DNA from 2 places in the Aeribacillus sp. FSL M8-0235 genome. Region 2 is predicted to be linked to the other one. Evidence: a T-box and tRNA genes for the amino acid it is inferred to sense, from the RefSeq annotation. Region 2 holds a T-box; the other holds one or more tRNA genes.
What was found. A T-box is a leader RNA that pairs with one kind of tRNA and senses whether it is charged. The one in region 2 lies ahead of glyQ (glycine--tRNA ligase subunit alpha), so its partner is inferred to be a tRNA-Gly.
Positions count from the first base shown of each region.

Region 1: it encodes a tRNA-Gly, which carries the amino acid that the T-box ahead of glyQ (glycine--tRNA ligase subunit alpha) is inferred to sense. The anticodon was not compared.

Region 1 is NZ_JBBOBW010000001.1:3,012,332-3,016,764, reverse strand. Features, by position in the region: tRNA gene NSQ71_RS14750 (tRNA-Gly) at 1,895-1,968, shown strand; gene NSQ71_RS14745 (B3/B4 domain-containing protein) at 2,088-2,753, opposite strand; gene queG (tRNA epoxyqueuosine(34) reductase QueG) at 2,836-3,969, shown strand; gene NSQ71_RS14735 (amidase domain-containing protein) at 4,010-4,433, shown strand, end outside.
Region 2 is NZ_JBBOBW010000001.1:2,582,513-2,586,945, reverse strand. Features, by position in the region: gene era (GTPase Era) at 1-244, shown strand, start outside; gene NSQ71_RS12555 (YqzL family protein) at 357-497, shown strand; gene recO (DNA repair protein RecO) at 528-1,280, shown strand; T-box leader at 1,397-1,570, shown strand; gene glyQ (glycine--tRNA ligase subunit alpha) at 1,640-2,530, shown strand; gene glyS (glycine--tRNA ligase subunit beta) at 2,523-4,433, shown strand, end outside.

The DNA of each region.
Region 1 (4,433 bases), 430 kb from region 2:
AAATCGGCGTTTTTGAACGTCGATTTTTTACTTGTGCGCCCGGCATGGGTGTAATCTATAGGGTGAAAGTCCCGAGCTGCGAAGGCAGAAGTAGCAGTTAGCTTAACGCAAGGGTGTCCGTGGTGACGCGGAATCTGAAGGAAGCGAGCGGCAAACTTTAAGGTCTCTCGGAACACGAACTTCATATGAGGCTAGGTATCACTGGGTGAGTTTGCAAGACAAAACAAAGCCCTTTCTGCCGAAGGTGATACAGAGTAAATGAAGCAGATGGATGGAAGGAAAGATTACACTCTTACCCGGGGAGGTCTGGCTGGCACGCCAAGTAACCTTGGTAACCTATCTAGTGATAGATAGCTGAACCGTCAGAAGTCAGCAGAGGTCATAGTATTAGTTGGTCTAGAACAACTAAGAAGGACCGAACAATTAAGAGAGAATAGCCCTTGGCATTCAGTGAGTCATGATGAACACAGAAAACGTAGTACCTCACTTGAGGGAGGAAGCGGTGAATCCCGTGGGAGATCTCTTGGAGGGTGGAGTGACCACTGGCATAAAGAGAACAGCTATTCACGGAAGTTATAAAGACTTGCGTCAATTATCTTAATTGAACCGCCGTATACGGAACCGTACGTACGGTGGTGTGAGAGGACGGGAGTTAATCGCTCCCTCCTACTCGATTCTTTTAACGATTCATCAGCTGAATTTTTAGAAGAGCAAGTTGTTTATAGTAATATAAAAAAGGCAGATTTTTGATCCACCGGATAAGTGTATATTTATCTTTGAAAAAATTCTTGACAGCTCTGAAATGGGCAAGGTATGGGAGCTGTAGTCACGAAAGTGCTATAGAAAGTTAAAAGATATGGGATAAGTGCGCTCATCACATTTTTTCAATGAATCAAAATGGTGTAGTTTTTGAGGTATAGTTATCATTTGGTCTTAACTTTACTCTGATTTTATAGGAATCTTCTCAGCTCTTAGTATTTTATGTTGGTTGATAAATTTAGTTTGCGAAGGAATGACTGAGGGGTTCAATCTAACTGTTATCTAAGCTTGCCATGATTTCGGAGTTTACATTTAAACGCCGGACATTTACCACCAGCTTTGTAAATATATGAACAAAATAAGAAAAACTGTTGATTTAATGCTTTTTTCAGTGGTATAGGGTGTTAAATGGACAGCTTGGTATCTATTTTGTTCACAATTTCGACAAAAACATAAAAAAATGTCGTTTTTTTTACATTTTTCCGTTGCACCGTCATTTTCGCTTTGCTATAATAAAACCCGTCATTGCATTACGGCTACCACGAGCGATGCTTCGATGAATAAGCATCGAGTTGCCTCGACGCATCTCCTTCTTCGAATAAGCTGGAAGAGGAAGAGGCATGACAAATGCGTGTTTTTCGTCTTGATAGAAAAGAAATAATGTATGCGGGTGTAGTTTAGTGGTAAAACCTCAGCCACGAGCGATGCTTCAATGAATAAGCATCGAGTTGCCTCGACGCATCTCCTTCCTCGAATAAGCTGGAAGAGGAAGAGGCATGGCAAGTGCGTGTTTTTCGTCTTGATAGAAAAGAAATAATGTATGCGGGTGTAGTTTAGTGGTAAAACCTCAGCCACGAGCGATGCTTCGATGAATAAGCATCGAGTTGCCTCGACGCATCTACTTCCTCGAATAAGCTGGAAGAGGAAGAGGCATGGCAAGTGCGTGTTTTTCGTCTTGATAGAAAAGAAATAATGTATGCGGGTGTAGTTTAGTGGTAAAACCTCAGCCACGAGCGATGCTTCAATGAATAAGCATCGAGTTGCCTCGACGCATTTACTTCTTCGAATAAGCTGGAAGAGGAAGAGGCATGGCAAATGCGTGTTTTTCGTTTTAATAGAAAATCGAATAATATATGCGGGTGTAGTTTAGTGGTAAAACCTCAGCCTTCCAAGCTGATGTCGTGGGTTCGATTCCCATCACCCGCTCCATACATATCATTCATCAACGCAGTGTTTCGTTTTTATAAGCAAACGAAGCATTGCGTTTTTTCATTATAGAAATTTTGTATATGGCTGCCATGCCATTAAAAGAAAGAAAAGGGAGAGGCTTAAGCGAAAATTTGTTGGCGAGCATCTCCACCGTGAATTTGAACAAACATGTTTGCCATCGCTTCAAGTAATTTTTTTGCTTCTTCTGTCCGCATCGATGGCTTTAAATAAACGATATGTAAAGCGCTTGTTGTCGAAAGCTGTACTGCTGTTCGCTTGGAATCAACATAGGGGCTTCCGAAAGGTCCGTTTGCATCACAGGTTACTAGTTTATTTTCCAAATTTACTTGGCGGCCGTTGATGGCATCATATGAATCACCATTTTCACCGATTTTTAACGTAATAGATCCTTTTATTTTGTTTCGGTCGTAGATGCCTAACGGAATTTCATATTTCAAGGAGAAAAAATTATTTAAGTCAACGGCTGAATGGATAGACTGTAAGTATTGCTGTTTTTGAACGCGGCGAAAAAGAGCCTCATTGGATGGGCGGTATCGATTAGGATCAGTGCCAACACGCTTAAAGACTTCCCGCCATTCTCGAATGCCGTCTAATTCAGCTGCATTTTTATTTTCTAGATCGAAAAAAATAGATTCTTGAAAGAAACGAAGTCTCCCTTTTAACATTTGGGGGGATTCGGATACTTGAATATGATCATACTCAATTAAGCCTATTTTAAAGTGAGGAATTCGTTGTTTGACCTCTTCAGCAATAAAAAATTCCATTGATTTCCCTCCTATTTTCAGCCATTTTATCTTAACATAGTTTATATATTTTTTGAAATAAAAACAAAGGGGGTGGAGCGGTGTGGATTTCGCAGTTCTCAAACAAGAAATTATTGAATACAGCAAGCAAATTGGAATCGATAAAATCGGTTTTGCGAGTGCTGATGTTTTTGAAACATTGAAGGAGCGGTTAATTGTACAGCAGCAGTTAGGATATCAGTCAGGATTCGAGGAGCCTGATATCGAAAAGCGGACAAATCCTGAGCTGCTCCTTCCAAAAGCAAAATCGATTATCTCTATAGCGTTGGCATATCCTTCAAAAATGAAAAATGCTCCCAGAAGTACAAAAAAAGAGCGGCGCGGTTTATTTTGCAGGGCTTCATGGGGGACAGACTATCACGTGATTCTAAAAGATCGGTTGAAAAAGCTGGAAAGATTTATTTTAGAAAAAGTGGACGGAGCACAGGTTAAATCGATGGTCGATACGGGGGAGCTGTCGGATCGGGCCGTAGCAGAGCGAGCCGGTATCGGATGGAGCGGAAAAAACTGCATGATTATTACACCGGAATTCGGCTCTTATGTATATTTGGGCGAAATGATTACAAATATTCCTTTTCCTCCCGACAGCCCCATTGAAGACCGATGCGGATCCTGCAACATATGTGTCGATTCATGTCCGACTGGTGCGCTCGTACAAGGCGGGCAGCTCGATTCAAAGAAATGTATTGCTTTTTTAACGCAAACAAAAGGGTTTCTGCCTGATGAATATCGTGGGAAAATCGGAAACAGGCTTTACGGCTGTGACACTTGTCAGCTTGTTTGTCCGGAAAATAAAGGAAAGGATTTCCATATCCATTCTGAAATGGAACCGGATCCTGAAATTGCAAAGCCAAAATTAAAGCCGCTTCTTCATATTTCAAACCGCGAGTTTAAAGAAAAATTCGGCCATATAGCTGGTTCATGGAGAGGAAAAAAACCGATTCAGCGAAATGCGATCATCGCTTTAGCCCATTATAAAGATAGAACGGCTTTGCCTGACTTAATTAAACTGATGCACGAAGATTCAAGACCGATTATTCGGGGAACCGCCGCATGGGCGATTGGAAGGATAGGAGATCAATCAGTGCTTTTTGAATTGGAAAAAGCTCTGGAAAAAGAACAAGATGAAGAAGTAAAGAATGAAATTGTCAAAGGAATTGAAATGTTGAAAGCATGATTTTAATTGTCACCATCATACGTATATAGAAGAAACGAAAATGGTGGTGACAAATGTGGACGTACAGGCTGTTTATCGAAAAATAAATGAAAAGCTGCAATTTTTAGTGAACAAATCTGTCAATCACAATCGGCAGCAATCTTCAGAGCTTGAATGGTGTGAAAAGAAAAAAGAGCTGGCAGCAAAACGAAAAGCGGAAATAGTGAAAGCGACTTGTCTCATAAAATGGCCGAAACAGATCGAAGATGAGGCAACCGTTGTAGATTATTTATGTGATTACAGGCTTCTTTATAAGCAGGGTGATTTTTTATATATAGAAGAAATTGGGGAAGAGCGGGTAGCGAAGTTTTCCAATAAAGGTCATTTAATATCTGATGAAGTTAAACTAAAAGACTGTTTTCATAAAGATGAAGAGGATGATTGGTCAAACGAAGAGTGGCATGGAAAAGATGAACGGGTTTCTT
Region 2 (4,433 bases):
AAAAAGAGAAAACCATGCAGTATATATAGCTGCAACAATTGTTGTGGAACGCAACTCTCAAAAAGGTATTATCATTGGGAAGCAAGGAAGAATGTTGAAAGAAATTGGGAAAAGGGCAAGGGTTGACATTGAAAACTTGCTCGGATCAAAAGTCTTTTTAGAGCTGTGGGTCAAAGTGCAAAAAGATTGGAGAAATCGCCTGTCGCAATTGCGAGATTTTGGATTTAGGGAAGACGAATATTAATTGACTTGAAGGAAGTTAGAAATATTTTCAAAACATGAAAATGAGTCAAAAAGGCTATGATAACAATGAATTGGATATAGCTTAGGAACAACGACAGAAAGGTGGGGACAATATGTTAGATTTTACCTGGAAAGTATTCACGTTTACAGGTAATATTGACACATATCTCCTTTTTAAAGAGCTTGAAAAGGAGCGGACGAAAGATTGTCAAATGAAGGAAGAAGAGCGGACTGAGGTTGATCTCCCTGTTTAGTAGTGCTGTATCCAATAGGATGGTGGAGAAATGCTTGTAAAGACGGAAGGAATTGTCATTCGTACAACGGAATATGGTGAGACCAATAAAGTTGTTACAATATATACAAGGGAGTTTGGGAAAGTTGGTGTAATGGCACGGGGCGCAAATAAACCGAACAGCCGCCTCGCAGCTGTTACCCAACTTTTTACGTATGGAAATTTTTTGTATCATCAATCTTCTGGATTGGGCAATTTAAGCCAAGGAGAAATCATTTCCGCTTTTAGAGAGATTAAGGAAAATATTTTTTTGACTGCATATGCTTCATATATTGTAGAGCTCCTTGATAAAGGAACAGATGAAAAAGACAGAAACCCTTTTTTGTTTGAGCTCTTATTTCAAACACTTCATCTGCTGAATGAAGAAAAGGATGCGGAAATTTTGACCAATATATTTGAAATAAAGATGCTCAACGTTCTCGGTTTATATCCCGAATTAAACAAATGTGCAGTAAGCGGCGAAACAAACGGACCGTTTCATTTTTCATTAAAAGAAAACGGATTGATTTGCAGCCGCTGTTTTGAAAAAGATCCTTACAGGCTCAATATTTCTCAGAAGACAGTGAAGCTGTTGCGGCTGTTTTATTCTATTGACTTAAACCGCATTGGTCAAATATCCGTCTCCGCTGAGACAAAAAAAGAACTGAGATTTGTTCTTGATCAATATTATCAGGAATATGCAGGTTTATCGCTGAAATCGAAAAAATTTTTAAATCAGCTTGACAGTTTAAAAGAAATGTTGTAAACCATATACATGGATGTGAAACCTTTCAAATGAAGGATTTATCCCCCCTCATGCTGTTAGAAAAAGCGATTTAATGTCATGTAATGAGCGGAAATGATACGTGTCAAATTGAATAATAAAATGCGATGAAGGAAAAGAGTACCTGCAATCTTCATAGAAAGCGACCTTAGGATGGTGCGAGCTAAGGTATGAGGATGCAGGGAACGGCGTTCCAGAGCAATAACGGTTTACGAGAGGCTGAAACGTTTTTCAGCAAATAGGGTGGAACCGCGGGTCATCCCGTCCCTATGCAACTTTGTTGCATTAGGGACGGTTTTTATTTTGTTCGAACATAACTTAATTGTGGAGGTGCATGATGAATGAACATTCAAGAAATGATTTTGACGCTGCAAAAGCATTGGGCCGATCATGGATGTATTTTGATGCAGGCATATGATGTAGAAAAAGGTGCCGGAACCATGAGCCCATACACATTTCTTCGCTCCATCGGGCCAGAACCGTGGAATGTTGCTTACGTGGAGCCGTCAAGAAGACCTGCTGACGGAAGGTATGGGGAAAATCCGAACCGCCTTTATCAACACCATCAATTCCAAGTCATTATGAAGCCGTCTCCGAAAAACATACAAGAAATTTATTTAGATTCATTAAAGGCTCTTGGAATTGATCCGCTTGAACATGACATCCGCTTTGTGGAAGATAACTGGGAAAATCCTTCTCTCGGCTGCGCAGGGCTTGGCTGGGAAGTTTGGCTTGACGGAATGGAAATTACTCAATTCACGTATTTTCAGCAGGTCGGAGGACTGGAATGCAAACCGATTTCTGTTGAAATAACTTATGGAATTGAGCGTTTGGCGTCTTATATTCAAGAAAAAGAAAATGTATTTGACCTTGAATGGACAAACGGATTTACATATCGGGACATTTTTTATCAGCCTGAATATGAGCATTCCAAGTATACGTTCGAAACATCCGATACAAACATGCTATTTGAACTGTTTAATACGTATGAAAAAGAAGCGCACAGACAGATGGAATTAGGTCTCGTTCATCCAGCGTACGACTACGTTTTAAAATGCTCGCACACATTTAATTTGCTTGACGCAAAAGGAGCTATTTCTGTTACAGAACGAACCGGATATATTGGCAGAGTGAGAAAGCTGGCAAGAAAAGTTGCCAAAACGTTTTATGAAGAACGGGAAAAACTCGGTTTTCCAATGCTGAAAAACAAGGGGGCCGAAAATCATGAATAAACGGGATTTACTTATCGAAATCGGGCTTGAAGAAATGCCTGCCGGCGTCATCCTGTCTTCGATTGATCAGCTGGCTGACAAAGTAGGAGCTTGGCTGGATGAACATCGCATTTCTTACGCCAAAATAAAAAAATATTCAACTCCTAGACGTCTTGCCGTCCTTGTAGAGGATGTAAATGAAAAACAGGAAGATTTGCTTGGCGAAGCAAAAGGACCGGCAAAAAAGATTGCGGTTGATGAGAATGGAAATTGGACAAAAGCAGCGTTAGGCTTTGCACGGAGCCAAGGAGCTTCCACAAACGACATATCCTTTAAAGAAGTAAATGGTGTTGAGTACGCTTTTGTTCAAACATTTCAAAAAGGGAAAGAAACGAAAGAACTGCTCCCAGGGTTAGAAGAGATTATTCAAACCATCCATTTTCCGAAAAATATGCGTTGGGGAAATTGGAATCTTCGCTATATCCGTCCGATCCAATGGTTAGTTGTCTTATTTGGACAAGACATCATTCCGTTTTCCATTACCGATGTTCCGACAGGAAATGTTACGTATGGCCATCGCTTTTTAGGGACGAAAGCGGAAATTTCCACTCCACGCGATTATGAAAATACTTTGTTGAACCAGTTTGTTGTCGCCGATTATGAAAAACGAAAACAAATGATCATTCAACAGCTGGAGGAACTGGAAAGAAAGGAAAACTGGATCATCCCTGTTGATGAAGATTTGCTCGAGGAAGTTACAAACTTGGTGGAATATCCGACCGCCCTGTACGGTTCATTCGAAGACCAGTTTTTAACATTGCCTGAAGAAGTGTTAGTGACGACGATGAAGGAGCATCAGCGATATTTTCCTGTCAAAAATAAAGATGGAAAGCTGCTTCCGTTTTTTGTTACCGTAAAAAACGGGAATGATCAAAACATTGAAACGATTGCCAAGGGGAATGAAAAGGTCCTTCGGGCAAGACTTTCCGATGCAAATTTCTTCTACGAAGAAGACAAAAAGCTTGCCATCGATACCGCACTGGAGAAGCTTGAAAAAATTGTTTTTCATGAAGAACTGGGCTCCATCGGTGACAAGGTTCGCCGAATTGTAAAATTATCAGAAAAGCTTAGCGAAAAGCTTGAATGCTCCAATGAGGAGAAAGCTTATATTAAACGGACTGCTTCCATTTGCAAATTTGACATTGTTACGCAAATGGTTTATGAATTTCCTGAGCTTCAAGGAATTATGGGAGAAAAATACGCTCTTTTAAAGGGTGAACAGGAAGAGGTTGCAAAAGGAATAAATGAGCATTATATGCCGCGGCATGCTTCCGACAAGACGCCTGAAACGTTGAGCGGAGCCATTGTAGGGCTTGCGGACAAGCTGGATACAATTGCAGGATTTTTTTCGATCGGTTTGATTCCAACTGGCTCACAAGATCCGTATGCATTAAGAAGACAAGCAAGCGGCATTGTTCAAATTCTTCGAGCCAAACAATGGCGGCTTGAATTGGAGGAATTGTTCGACCTTGCTATAAATGTATATGGTTTAGAAAATAAAGACAATTTGAGAAAAGAATTGCTGTCGTTCTTCCAAATGAGAGTCAAATTTGCGCTTCATGAAGAAAATGTCCGCCATGATATAATTGAATCGGTATTACAATCCAATTACCATGAAGTTAATGCATATTTTGAGCGGGCTGCCGTTCTGTCAGAAGAAAGCCAAAAGGGTGACTTTAAAGAAGTAATTGAATCGCTGTCTCGTGTTGTCAACATCTCGTCTAAGGGCCAAGAGGGCAATATTAAAGAAGAGCTGTTCGAGAAGGAAGAAGAAAAAACATTGTATCAAGCGTATTTACGGCTTGAAGAAAATTTTGTAAAATTGCAAAAAGAGGGTAATTTTAAAGAAGCATTTTTGGAAATG